One region of the Mesorhizobium onobrychidis genome, then DNA from elsewhere that is predicted to be linked to it. Evidence: predicted binding sites of a transcription regulator. Region 1 holds the regulator's gene; the other holds the start of a gene.
What was found. Region 1 encodes PhoB, which activates phosphate uptake and scavenging genes when phosphate is short. Its sites were predicted from a motif close to TGTCATNNANCTGTCAT; they were not measured.
Positions count from the first base shown of each region.

Region 2: the regulator PhoB is predicted to act here: its motif matches at 3,731-3,747, upstream of IHQ72_RS03295 (PhoX family protein).

Region 1 is NZ_CP062229.1:1,376,560-1,383,711, reverse strand. Features, by position in the region: gene IHQ72_RS06735 (sugar ABC transporter permease) at 64-1,395, opposite strand; gene xylF (D-xylose ABC transporter substrate-binding protein) at 1,538-2,581, opposite strand; gene IHQ72_RS06725 (ROK family protein) at 2,850-4,097, shown strand; gene phoB (phosphate regulon transcriptional regulator PhoB) at 4,305-4,994, opposite strand; gene phoU (phosphate signaling complex protein PhoU) at 5,011-5,718, opposite strand; gene pstB (phosphate ABC transporter ATP-binding protein PstB) at 5,757-6,572, opposite strand; gene pstA (phosphate ABC transporter permease PstA) at 6,585-7,152, opposite strand, start outside.
Region 2 is NZ_CP062229.1:687,213-694,364, forward strand. Features, by position in the region: gene IHQ72_RS03280 (ABC transporter ATP-binding protein) at 1-414, shown strand, start outside; gene IHQ72_RS03285 (ABC transporter permease) at 411-1,172, shown strand; gene IHQ72_RS03290 (hypothetical protein) at 1,200-1,394, opposite strand; gene IHQ72_RS03295 (PhoX family protein) at 1,662-3,665, opposite strand; gene IHQ72_RS03300 (hypothetical protein) at 3,869-4,207, shown strand; gene IHQ72_RS03305 (phosphatase PAP2 family protein) at 4,324-5,025, shown strand; gene IHQ72_RS03310 (helix-turn-helix domain-containing protein) at 5,215-5,484, shown strand; partial or broken gene IHQ72_RS03315 (SulP family inorganic anion transporter) at 5,613-7,152, shown strand, end outside.

The sequences.
Region 1 (7,152 bases):
CATGGTCTTGTCGAAACCGGCGTCCAATTTTCGCTGACGCGGAGCTTCGGCTCGGGATCATGCTCAGACCCGCTTGCGGTAGACGGTGTCGAGCCAGACGGCGACGACCAGCACGGCGCCGACAACGACGCTCTGAAGTGGTGAATCGATGCCGAGCAACACCATGCCCGACTGCAACGACTGCATCAGAAGTGCGCCCAGCATGGCGCCGAGCACCGTGCCGGAGCCGCCGGCCAGCGATGTGCCTCCAATGACCGCAGCCGCGATGACCAAGAGCTCGTCCAGCGTACCCAGCGCATTGGTCGACGCATTGAGGCGGGCCGACGCAATCGCCGCGCTGATCGCGGCCAGCACGCCCATGATCATGAACACCTTCATGGTCACCCAGCGCGTGTTGATGCCGGCGAGTTCCGCCGCTTCCGGATTGCCGCCAATGGCGAAGACATAGCGGCCGAAACGGGTGCGCCTGGTGATGAAGGTCATAACGATGCCGACTGCGACCGCGATCAGCACCGGTATGGCGATGCCATGGGCGATGAACAGGCCGCCTTCGGGAACGGTGATGCCGGTCCGCTGAGCGTACTGGCGAACGATGCCGATCGGCCAGGGATAGGAATTGGCGATCCAGACGGCGCCAAGGATGGCGGCGCAGGCGACAACACCAAGCAAGCTCTCCGCCCAGACCGGGCGCAGCGGAAATTTGAACCGCTTGCGCTGTGACCGGCCGTTGAGCAGCATCAAGGCGACGGCCACACAGGCGAGAATGCCGACGATCCAGCTTGCGGTTGCCCCGATCGAGCCACGCGGCCCGCCACCCATGAGCTGGAATGTGGCGTCGAGCGGCGCGACGGTGCGCCCGCTCGTCATCAGCCACGCCATGCCGCGCCAGATCAGCAGGCCGCCCAGCGTCACGATGAAGGCCGGAACCTCGAGATAGGCGATGATGAAGCCCTGGAGTGCGCCGATCATGAGGCCGAGCGCTACGCCGGCAGCCAGTGCGATGATCCATATCCAGGGATTTCCAAGCTGGAAGCCCATGACCCGGATGAGGAATTCGGCCTGCGCGACGCCCATCACCATGCCGATCACACCTTCGACGGAGCCGACCGAAAGATCGATGTTGCGCATCACGATGACCAGCACCATGCCGGTCGCCATGATCGCGACCGAGGAGGTCTGCACCGACAGGTTCCAGAGATTGCGCGGCGTAAGGAAGAGCCCGCCCGACAGGATGTGGATTCCAACCCAGATGACCAGCAGCGCGCCGACCATGCCGAGCATGCGTATGTCGAGCTCGGTTGCCTTGAGGAAGCGGCCGACGGGGCTGAGCTCGGATTCACGCGCCCGATCGGCAGCGGTATCGGCGGCCGGCGTGTTGGAAGTCGTGTCGGTCATGATGTCCTCCCACCGGGTTGCCGTCTGCCGCGGATGCCGGAAGCAGCTTAGAAGTTTTCCGCGAGAAGCGGAAAAACAGTTCTTTTTGAAAAAACGCCGCGGCGTGAAGCCGCGGCGTTTCAGGCTTCTTGCGAAGGTCGGATCAGTTGCAGACCGGGACAGTGCCCGCCGCCGCCACGCCGGCGCAGACCTCTTCCTTCTTGATCCAGCCGGCGTCGATGACGACGTTGAGATTGTCCTTGGTGATGGCAATCGGCGTCAGGAACAGCGACTTGACGACATTGCCGCCCGGCGTGGTGAAGTCCTTGACGCCCGCAATGTCGGCCATCGGCTTGCCGTCGGCAAGCTGCGAGGCGATCTCGGCAGCGCTCTTGCCAAGCTCGCGCGCGTCCTTCCATACCGAGACGGTCTGTGTGCCGAGCGCGATGCGGTTCAGCGCGGCATGGTCGCCGTCCTGGCCGGACACCGGGACGGATCCGGCCAAGCCTTGCGCCGTCAGCGCCGCGACAACGCCACCGGCGGTGCCGTCATTGGCGGCAACCACCGCGTCGACCTTGTTGTCGTTGGCGGTCAGGAACTGTTCCATGTTCTTCTGGGCGTTGGCGGGAAGCCAGCCGTCCGTATAGGCCTCGCCGACATTCTTGATCTTGCCGCTGTCGATCGCATCCTTGAGCACTTCCATCGAGCCGGCGAACAGGAAATCGGCATTCGGATCGGCGCCCGAGCCCTTGATGAAGACGTAATTGCCTTCCGGCGCCACCTTGAACACTTCACGGGCCTGCATGCGGCCGACTTCCTGGTTGTCGAAGGTCAGATAGAACACGTCCTTGTTCTCGATCAGCCGGTCATAGCCGACGACCGGAATGCCTTCGTCCAGCGCTTTCTGCACCGCCGGCCCAATGGCCGAGGCATCCTGCGCAAGGATGATCAGCGCGTTGGCGCCCTGCGAGATCAGGCTCTCGACATCGGTCAGCTGCTTGCCGGGATTGGACTGTGCATCGGCGGAAATATACTTGTCGCCGGCGGCCTCGATCGCCGTCCTCATGGCGGCTTCGTCGGTCTTCCAACGCTCTTCCTGGAAGTTCGACCACGAAACGCCAATGACCTTGTCCTTGGCCTGCGCGGCCGATGCGAGCGTCAGCGACATGGCTACCCCCGCCAGAATGGCGGCTGCGAATCTCTTCATGATTTTCCTCCCTGCGCCGCGTACGGCGCGCCCACACTGGCCCGAAGGCCGGCACAAGAGGCCCTATTTTTTCGAGCCCCGAAAAAATACTGGTCCAACGCCGAAGCGCTGTCAACATCAATTCTGATGGATTTTGATGCTCCTGCCGAATTTTTTCGAGCCTCGGAATAAACAATGACAGGGCCTTCTGCTTCTGCCAGTATTTGTCTGATATTACCGACGGCTTCCGATTCATGAGCGGCCGCGGCAATAGGGAGGAAGCAAAAGAATGTCGGTTGGAATTCGTCATGACGATTTGCGCCGGCGCAACCGGGCGATGGTGATTTCGGCCATACGGCGCGCAGGCCAGCCGTCGCGGACCGAGATCGCCGCGACCACCGGCCTCAGCCATTCGACCATATCGGCGATCTCTTCCGACCTGATCCAAGAAGGCATCCTAACCGAGAGCAAGGCCAGCGAGACCACTTCGCTGAAACGCGGCCGGCCGCAGGTCGGGCTCAGCCTCAATCCGGAAGCCGCTGCGGTGTTGGCCGTCGTGTTGTCGCTGAATTTCCTGTCGGTCGCCGTCATCGATTATGCCGGACAGGTGGTCGCCGAGGAACAGCGCCGGCTGGACACGCTGACCATGTCGCGCGACGAGCTGATCGACGAATGTGTCGCCATTGTCCGGCGCCGGCTCGAAGACCCCGACCTCGATGTCCAAAGCGTCGCCCGCATCGCGCTGGCGATCCAGGGGATCACCGATTCCCATGCGCGCGCCATGTTGTGGTCGCCGATCACGCCGCAGACGAACATCGCCTTCGCCGACATTCTGGAACGCGAGTTCGGCATTCCGGCCATCATGGAGAACGACTGCAACATGATGGCCGTGGCGCTGCGCTGGCGCGACCCGGATCGTTACCGCGACGATTTCATCGCCATCCTGCTCTCGCACGGCATCGGTATGGGGCTGGTGCTGAAAGGCGAACTGTTCACCGGCACCCATTCCTCGGGCGGCGAATTCGGCCACATGATCCATCGGCCGGGCGGCGCGCTCTGTCGCTGCGGGCGGCGCGGCTGCGTCGAGGCCTATGCCGGCAACTATGCTATCTGGCGCAACGCAAGGCAATTGAGCGAGAACGCCGAGCCGGTCGCCGACGTCAGCGACGCCGAGATGCGGGCACTGGCGGCCCGGGCGCGCGAGACGGACGGACCGGAACGCGAAGCCTACCGCAAGGCCGGCGAAGCGCTCGGCTTCGGGCTCGGCAGCCTGTTCGCGCTGATCGATCCGGCGCCGGTCGCCATGGTCGGCGCCAGCGCTGCCGCCTTCGACCTGATCGAGCCGGCCCTGCGCGAGGCCATAGCCCAGACCGCCGGCGGCCAGCATTCGGGTTCGATTTCCTTCGACACCGAGCCAAACGAGCTGCCGCTGATCCGCGAAGGCTGCGCGATGCGGGCGCTGAGCTTCGTCGACCAGGAGATTTTCGCGCCGGGCGCGCAAGGAAGGTCCGGCACGATCAGGAAGGACGTGGCCTGAGTCCGAAAGGCAAGGAACAAAGGCGGATTGCGACTTGGGGATGTCTTGAGATTCAGGTCAGTCCGCGCCGGGCTCGAAGACGGGCGCGAAGCGACCGGACTGGGCGGGTTCCGAAAACCGGAACGGAGCGTACTTTGGGTACGTGAGTACCGGAAGCGCAGGAAATCGCCATTCGCAGGCCGGCATCACCCGAATATCAGCACATCCCTAGTCTTCCCTGATCGCATAGCCCGCGCCGCGGATGGTGCGGATGACATCGGGCATGCGACCATTGTTGACCGCCTTGCGCAACCGTCCGACATGGACGTCCACCGTGCGCTCGTCGATGTAGATCGTCTCGCCCCAGACATTGTCGAGCAACTGGCTGCGCGAGAAGACCCGACCCGGGTGCCGCATCATGAATTCGAGCAGCCGGAATTCGGTCGGCCCGAGCCGGATCTCGCTCTTCTTGCGATAGACCCTGTGCGATTCGCGATCGAGCACGATGTCGCCGACCTTAAGCACGCTGGACAGCACTTCGGGCTTGGCGCGGCGCAGCAGCGCCTTGACCCTGGCCATGAATTCCGGCGTCGAGAACGGCTTGACCAGATAGTCGTCGGCTCCGGTGGAAAGGCCGCGCACCCGGTCGCTCTCCTCACCGCGCGCGGTAAGCATGATGATCGGCAGCCGCTCAGTTTCGGGACGCACCCGAAGGCGCCTGCAAAGTTCGATGCCGGAAACCGCCGGCACCATCCAGTCGAGCACCAGGAGATCGGGCACGTTTTCCTGCAGCCGGATTTCGGCCTCGTCGCCGCGCGTCACCACCTCGACCTGATAACCTTCGGATTCCAGATTGTAACGGAGGAGGACGCCCAGCGGCTCTTCATCCTCCACCACCATGATGCGCGGCGCGATCATCGGCCGGTCACTCCTGTCATGTCGCCGGCGCCGACATCGTCGTTTCGTCTAGCTTCGGGCGATCCGCCGGCAATTGCTGCCCGGTCACGACAAAGTAGGCGTTTTCGGCGATGTTGGTGACATGATCGCCGATACGCTCGAGATTCTTGGCGCAGAACAGAAGATGCGTGCAGGCGGTGATGTTGCGCGGATCCTCCATCATGTAGGTCAGGAGTTCGCGAAAAACCGCCGTGTATTTCACGTCGATCTTCTGGTCGTCGGCGCGCAGTTCTTTCAACGCGCCGGCATTACGCGACACATAGTGCTCGACCACGCCGCGAAGCTGCACAAGAACGAGATCCGCCATCGCGTCGATACCGTGCGAGAGATTACGCGGCGTGGCGCTCTGCCCGACTGCGCTGACCCGCTTGGCTATGTTCTTGGCCAGGTCGCCGATGCGCTCGAGATCGCCGGCCATGCGGATTGCGCCAACCACTGCGCGCAGATCTTGCGCCATCGGCTGCCGCTTGGCGATCAGCGTGATCGCACTATCGTCGAGTTCGCGCTGCCGGGCATCCATGATGGCGTCGTCCGAGACGACGCGCTGCGCCATCGCATTGTCTGATGCAAGCAACGCGCGGATCGAGGCTGCGACCATCGCGGCGGCGAGCTCGTCCATATCGCGGATCAGCCTGTCGATGTGCTCCAGTTCCTCGTCGAAAGACGCGACGGTGTGTTCACCCATGATACTGTCCTCGTGTTCGAAATTCGCCGCCGGACCGCTCAGCCGAACCGGCCGGTGATGTAGTCCTGGGTGCGCTTGTCGTCGGGGTTGGTGAACATCTTGTCGGTCGCGCCCTCCTCGACCAGATAGCCGAGATGGAACATCGCCGTGCGTTGCGACACGCGCGCTGCCTGCTGCATCGAATGAGTGACGATGACGATCGTGTAGTTCTGGCGCAGTTCGTCAATCAGTTCCTCGACGCGGGCGGTGGCGATCGGATCGAGCGCCGAACAGGGCTCGTCCATCAGGATCACTTCCGGCGACACGGCGATGGCGCGCGCGATGCACAGGCGCTGCTGCTGTCCGCCGGAGAGACCGGTGCCCGACTCGAGCAGGCGATCCTTGACCTCGTTGAACAGACCGGCGTTCTTCAGGCTCGATTCAACGATGCCGTCCAACTCGGCCTTGCTCCTGGCGAGGCCGTGAATGCGCGGACCGTAAGCGACGTTTTCATAGATCGACTTGGGAAACGGGTTCGGCTTCTGGAATACCATGCCGACGCGAGCTCGCAGCTCGACGACATCGATTTTCGGGTCGTAGACATCCTCGCCGTCGAGTGTGATCTTGCCGCTCACTCGCGCGATATCGATGGTGTCGTTCATTCGGTTCAGGCAACGCAGGAAGGTCGACTTGCCACAGCCCGATGGGCCGATCAACGCCGTCACCTGGTTCTCGCGGACATCGAGATCCACGTCGAACAGAGCTCGCTTCTCGCCGTAATGAACAGAGACCTTGTCGCCCTTCATCTTGATCGAAGGGGCGTTGGTTCCGCTACTCAGTTTCTGTTCGACGCCGGCTTCCGTCATGATGTTCATATCCTCTACTCCTTACCAGCGCCGCTCGAAGCGCCTGCGCAGTATCACCGCGATGGCATTCATGATGACCAAAAACAGCAGCAAAATCAAAATCGCCGCCGAAGTCTTCTGCTGGAACCCGGCTTCCGGGAAATCGGCCCACATGAATATCTGCACCGGCAGGATCGTCGCGGGATCGGTGAAGCCGCCGGGAATGTCGACGATGAAGGCGACCATGCCGATCATCAGCAGCGGCGCGGTTTCACCCAGCGCATGCGCCATTCCGAGGATGGTGCCGGTCATGATACCCGGCATCGCCAGCGGCAGGACGTGATGGAATACGGTCTGGACCTTGGACGCTCCGATGCCAAGCGCCGCCTCCCGGATCGACGGTGGCACGGCGCGCAACGAAGCGCGCGAGGCGATAATGATGATCGGCAGGGTCATCAGCGCCAGCACCATGCCGCCGACCACCGGGGCTGAGCGCGGCATGCCGAAGAAATTCAGGAATACGGCAAGTCCAAGCAGGCCGAAGACGATCGAAGGCACCGCCGCCAGATTGTTGATATTCACTTCGATGATCGTCGTCAGCCGGTTCTTG
Region 2 (7,152 bases), 690 kb from region 1:
GACATGTGGGCGATGGTGCGCCGGCTGCGCGAGGATGGTGTCACCATCATCCTGACGACGCACTATATCGAGGAGGCCGAGGCGATGGCCGACCGCGTCGGCGTCATCAATCGCGGCGAGATCGTGTTGGTCGAGGACAAGGCCGAACTGATGCGCACGCTCGGCCGCAAAAGGCTGTTGCTGGAATTGCGCAGTCCGCTTGTCACCATACCCGAGACGTTTTCGCGCTATGCGCTGGAGCTTTCGCCGGACGGCAGTCAACTGACTTACACCTATGACAACCAGAGCGAACGGCCGGGCGTCGCCTCGCTGCTGCGCGACCTTGAGACGGCCGGCATCCAGTTCCGCGATATCGACACGCAAAACAGCTCGCTCGAGGAGATCTTCGTCAATCTGGTGAGGAAAGACGCATGAACCTGCGAGCAGTCTGGGCGATCTACAAGATGGAGATGGCGCGCGCCTTCCGGACCGTGCTGCAGAGCATCGTCTCGCCGGTCATCTCGACATCGCTCTATTTCGTCGTCTTCGGCTCGGCCATCGGCTCGCGCATCACCGAGATTGACGGCATCAGCTACGGCGCCTTCATCGTGCCGGGGCTGATCATGCTGTCGCTGCTGACGCAGTCGATCTCCAACGCCTCTTTCGCCATCTATTTTCCGAAATTTGTCGGCTCGATCTACGAATTGCTGTCGGCGCCGGTGTCCTATCTGGAGATCATCATTGCCTATGTCGGGGGTGCGGCGACCAAGTCGATCATCCTCGGCCTGATCATACTGGCGACCGCAGCGCTGTTCGTGCCGCTGACCATCGAGCATCCGTTCTGGATGCTTGCCTTCCTGGTGCTGACGGCGGTGACCTTCAGCCTGTTCGGTTTCATCATCGGCATCTGGGCGAGAAGCTTCGAGCAGCTGCAGCTGGTGCCGCTGCTGATCATCACACCGCTGACCTTCCTTGGCGGCAGCTTCTATTCGATCGACATGCTGCCCGGCATCTGGCGCACGGTGACGCTGTTCAACCCCGTCCTCTATCTGGTCAGCGGCTTTCGCTGGAGTTTCTACGGCAAATCCGACGTCTCGATCGGCATCAGCCTCGGCATGACCGTCGTTTTCCTGTTTGTCTGCATAGCGATCGTCGCGTGGATCTTCAGGACCGGCTACCGGCTGCGGAACTGATCAGCCAAAAGCACGCTGAGCCGTGGGCTAGGTCTGTGACAGGCTAGATGGCCTTGACCAGCCGGAGCAATCCCAGCATCTCGACGACGGTCCCTGACGGAAGGCGACATAGGTCGAGTCCTTGATGCCGTGGAATCGGCGCTTGACGGCAGCCTGCCCCTGCTCGGAATAGCGCACGGAATAGGCGAGCGTGCCGGCGGACCAGCGCCAGGCGCTCGACATGCGTCAGCTCCTGCGGGTGACCTTGGGCGCGGCGCCCTCGATCAGGCGGTCGAGATGGGTGCGCAAGGCGGGCATGGTCGAAATTCCGCGTCCCACGCTTCGGAATACCCATCAGCGCGCGGCTTCGAATCATTAGTGGCAAGAGAATTGAACCGAAGCCCCTGGCAATTGGGCATAAATTGGCAATTGGGCATAAAGAGGGGCTTTGGTCGAGCCAAAACCCCTCCTTCACGATTTACCGGCGTGCGCTTTGAAGCGAGATGATCTCTAGACCGCGATCTTGCCACCACCCTGTTTGGTGATGGCGACGACCGACGGCCGCACCGGCATGTCGGGCCTGAAGTCGGGCCAGCGGGTCGACAGGTCCTCATAGTAAGAGGGACGGCCAAAAGCCTCCCAGTCTTCGCCGCCATCGGCCGGATGCTGAACCGCGACGAAGGCGGTCTGGTCGTCGGGCGTGAATAGCGGACCGCACATTTCGGCGCCGATCGGCACGCGGAAGAACAGCTTCGAGGTCGCCCGCGCCTCGCCTTCGGTGTCGACCGCCCACAGGCCGTCGGTGCGGCCGGTGGCCTTCGGACCCTGTCCGTCGGTCGAGACCCAGAGCCGGCCGGCCGTATCGATGGCGCAATTGTCCGGCATGCCGAACCAGCCATTGGCGGTGGTTGCGGTCGAGAAGGTGGCGCCGACTTCGGCCACCGAGGGATCGCCGCATTTCAGCAGCACTTCCCACTTGCCCTTGGCAGCAGTGAAATCGCCACCGTCCTCGACGATCTCGATGATGTGGCCGAAGGCGTTTTCGGCGCGCGGGTTGGCGGCATCGACCTGGTCCGCCTTGCGCTTCGAATTATTGGTCAACATCAGATAGACCTTGCCATTGGCCGCATTGGGCTGGACGTCCTCGGGGCGATCCATCTTGGTGGCGCCGAGCAGGTCGGCGGCACGGCGCGTCTCGATGAGCACGTCGGCCTGGCTGGCAAAGCCGTTCTCCGCCGTCAACGGGCCCTGACCAAAGACGATGGGCAGCCATTCGATCGACCCGTCCTCGGCGAATTTGGCGACGTAGAGCGTGCCGTCGTCGAGAAGATCCATGTTGGCGGCGCGATCCTCGGCGTTGAACTTGCCGGCGGTGACGAATTTGTAGACATAGTCGAAGCGCTCGTCGTCGCCGAGATAAAAGACGACACGGCCATCCTTGGCGACGATCGATTCGGCACCCTCATGCTTGAAGCGGCCCATCGCAGTGCGCTTCCGCGGCACCGAGGTCGGATCGTTGACGTCGACCTCGACGATCCAGCCGAAGCGGTTGGGCTCGTTCGGCTCCTTGCCAATGTCGAAGCGGTCATAATGCGCAGCCCATTCATAGGCGCCTTCGGGAATGCCCAGGCGCTTGTAGTTGGCGGCTTCCGCGTGATCGGCCGGCAGTTCGCCGGAGAAATAGCCATGGATGTTTTCCTCGGCCATGACGTAGGTGCCCCAGGGCGTGACGCCGCCGGCACAATTGTTGACGGTGCCGATGGCCTTCGTGCCAGTCGGATCGGCACTGGTCTTGACGCGGTCGTGGCCGGCGACGGGGCCGGACAGTGCCATCTCGGTGTTCGAGGTGATGCGGCGATTGAGCTTGCCGTCGCGCACCACCTGCCATTTGCCTGACACCTTGCGGATCTCGACGACGGTGCCGCCGTGTGCGGCCATCTCGACATCGACCTGATCCTTGCTGAGCGGTGCGACTTCGAGCTCTTTCTTGCCGTCCTTCTCGACGACTTTGACAATGCCCGGGAACATCAGATGCGAATTGGTGTATTCGTGGTTGACCACGAGCAGGCCGTGCTCGGCCGAGCCGTCGATCGGGATATAGCCGACATAGTCATTGTTGTAGCCGAACAGCTTTGCCTGAGCTTCGGCCGACTGCTTCGTCGGATCGAACTCCGGCGAGTCGGCAAACAGCGGATCGCCCCAGCGCAGCAGTACGTCAGCATCATAACCAGGTGCCACGTGATGCTTGTCGTCGATGCCGGCTTCGAGCTCATCGAAGGTGAAGGCCGAGCCGCCGCCGGCGCGGGCATTGTCGGCGGTGATCAGCGCCAGCGGGCTGACGGTGGCGGCGATGGCCGAGACGGCCAGCGATCCCTTAAGGAAGCCGCGGCGCGAAAACCGCGCGGCGATGATCTCGCCCATGGTGCGGTTGTCGGTGAGATTGGTGGCCGGGCCGTCGTTTTCCTCGAGCAGGCTGGTGCGGAATCGGGTGTCGGGGGAGCGATGTTCGGTCATGGGCTGCCTCTGGCTTCTTGGAGTGGCTGGAGCATTTTACCTGATTGACCCCGTATAGGCGGCAGATCACAGAATGATGACGCGCCGGCTAATTTTCGCTCTGATTTTCGTGTCCCCGGTCAGCCCGGCTTGACCGCGGCCGATGCTTCGGAAACAAGGTCTGCAACATGCGCGGGAAGGGCCGCATCGAGAGGGGCAAAGACGTGAGTTTTTCGGGACTGATACAGCTCGGCGTTTCGACGGTTATCTTCCTGCTGGCGGCGATGGCGGCCAAGCAATGGGGGCTGGCGCCCAGCCTCGGCAAGATCGTGCTGACCCTGGCGCTCTATTCGCTGGGCAATCTGGTCATGCTGAGGCTGATCCGCGAATTCGGCATGTCGGTGTCGTTCAGCCTGTCGGCGGTGATCCAGCTGGTATCGGTAAACGTGGTGGCATTGGCTTTCTTCGGCGAGCGCGTCAACGCCTTGCAGACGACCGGCATCGTGCTCGCCGTCGCGGCAGTGGCGCTGATCACGCTCGGGCCCTATCTGCAAAGGCTGTAATCGCGCATCACCCCGAAAACAGGAAATGATTTTCACTGGGGATCAAGCGCAAAATCAAAGCTCTACAGCGTCCTTTGCGCGTTCAAGGGACGCGCAGCGCGGTAGGCGATCGGTCGATGAAGAACACTGCAAGCAGGCTGCTCAACTGGATCGAATTCCCGGTGCTGCTGGCCGGACTGGTCATCGCCGGCGGACTGTGGGGGTTCGAGGAATTGATGGAGGTGGCGCGGGCCACCACGCCGCACGCCTTCGATACCGAAATCCTGCTCGCCTTCCGTGAAGCGGGCCAGCCCGACAATCCGATCGGACCGCTATGGCTAGAAGGGGCGATGCGCGATATCACCAGCCTCGGCAGCGCCAGCGTGCTCGTGCTGATCACGGCGGCGGTGATCGTCTATCTGCTGCTGATCCACAGGCCGGGACCAGCGTTTCTCGTTTTCGTAGCGGTGGTGGGTGGGCAGGCCCTGTCGAGCACGCTGAAGCTCGGAATCGACCGGCCGCGCCCCGATCTGGTCTCGCATCTCGCCGACGTGGCATCGCTTTCGTTTCCGAGCGGCCATGCGATGTTATCAGCGGTGACATATTTGACGCTGGGCAGCATGGCGTCGCGCTTCCTGCCTGGGCGAACGACGAAGATTTACGTGCTGTCGCTGGCGGTGCTGACGACGGTGCTGGTCGGCATCAGCCGCATCTATCTCGGCGTCCACTGGCCGTCCGACGTGCTGGCCGGGTGGTGCGCCGGCTTCGCCTGGGCGATGCTGTGCTGGCTGGCCGCATGGGCGTTACAGCGATGGCGCGGGCAGACCGACGGCGGCTGAACCGGCTGTTCAGAACGACGCTGCGGCTAATTCTCCTCGAAATTGCGGCGGCCGAGGGCTTGCTGTCCCAGCTGGCGCGCGGGGCTCTGCAGGACACAAGCGGTTTTGGTGCGTGCATGGCTGACATATGCATCATGATGGTTAAACCATTATACATGGAAATGCAGACTCAGACGGGTTCTTTTGTCGATGATCACTGCCGCGCAGATGCGCGCCGCAAGGGCGCTGGCCGGCATCGATCAGAAGACGCTCGCCGAGCGTGCCGGGGTTTCGCTTCCAACCATTCAGCGCATGGAAGCGAGCGACGGCGTGGTCAGGGGCGTGGTCGATACGCTGATGAAGGTCATCCAGGCCCTCGATGAGGCCGGCGTGGAACTGATCGGCGAGAACCAGGCCAGCGAGCGCGGCGGCAGGGGCGTGCGCCTCAAGCCGATCGTGCCGCAGAACCCGCCAGGCTGAGCCGATAAAAGTCGCGACGGCGACCGCCGACAGTTCTGCCGACGATCCCGCCGCCTCCTTGGTTTTTATGCGTGCCCCAAACCGCTGTGCACTTTTGGGCGGCATGCATCAGGAGCGGAAGGCAGTCCATGGATCGAACCCGGCGGGCAATTCATCAACCGGCGCAGCCGACATTTTCCGAACTGTTCACGCCGAAGCTGGTGACGGTGCTGCGCGAGGGCTACACAGTAGAGCATTTCAAGGCCGATGCCATCGCCGGACTGACCGTGGCCATCGTGGCGCTGCCGCTGTCGATGGCGATCGCGATCGCATCGGGCGTGACGCCGGAGCGCGGGCTCTACACCTCCATCATCGGTGGCTTCCTCGTCTCGGCGCTCGGCGGCAGCCGCTTCCAGATCGGCGGGCCGGCCGGCGCCTTCATCGTGCTGGTGGCGGCAACGGTGGCGCGGGTCGGTGTCGACGGGTTGCTGCTGGCGACGATGATGGCCGGCATCTTCCTGCTCGCCATCGGCTATCTCAGGCTCGGCACCTACATCAAGTTCATTCCCTATCCGGTGACCGTCGGCTTCACCGCCGGCATCGCCATCATCATCTTCTCTGGCCAGATCGTCGAGCTGTTCGGGCTGAAGCTCGCCGGCAAAGAGCCTGGACCGCTGGTGCCGAAGCTGATGGCGATCGGCGAGGCGGCCGGCACGATCAATCTCGCCGCCACCTTCGTGGCCGTACTGACCATCGTCGCCATTGCCCTGATGAAGCGGTGGCGGCCGAGATGGCCCGCCATGCTGATCGCCATCGGTCTGGCGTCGCTTGTCGTGGCGCTGTTTTCCCTGCCTGCCGAAACAATCGGCACGCGCTTCGGCGGCATCCCGCGCAGCCTGCAAATGCCGGCCTTTCCGCCGATCAGCTTCGACAGGATGATCGACGTCCTGCCGGACGCCATAGCTTTTGCGCTGCTCGGTGCGATCGAATCGCTGCTGTCGGCGGTGGTCGCCGACGGCATGACAGGAAGGCGGCACCGCTCCAATTGCGAACTCGTGGCGCAGGGCTTTGCCAACATCGCGTCTGCCCTGTTCGGCGGCATCTGCACCACCGGCACCATCGCCCGCACGGCGACCAATGTGCGGGCCGGCGCGCATGGACCGGTTTCGGGCATGATCCACTCGGTCCTCCTGCTTGCCCTGATGCTGGTGGCGGCGCCGCTGGCCAGCTACATCCCGCTTGCAGCCCTTGCCGGCGTGCTGGCGGTGGTGTGCTGGAACATGTTCGAGAAGCAGGCCTTTGCCACGTTGCTGCGTGCCTCGCGCGGCGACGCGCTGGTGCTGATGGCAACCTTCCTGATCGTCATCTTCCGCGACCTCACCGAAGGCATCGTCGTCGGCTTCGCCCTGGGCTCGATCCTGTTCATCGACCGGATGGCTAAGAGCATTGCGGTTGAGTCGGACCAGAGACTGGTGCAGGACGATGTCGCCGACAGTACCGGCGCCGGCAGCGCCTATGATTCCAGCGAAGCGAGCGATGCCGACACCGTCGTCTACCGGATTTCGGGCGCCTTCTTCTTCGGCGCCGCCTCGACCGTCGCCACGGTGCTGGACCGCATCGCCGACCAGCGCAAGAACTTCATCCTCGACTGCTCGGCGGTGCCGTTCTTCGATTCGACGGCGGCCAACG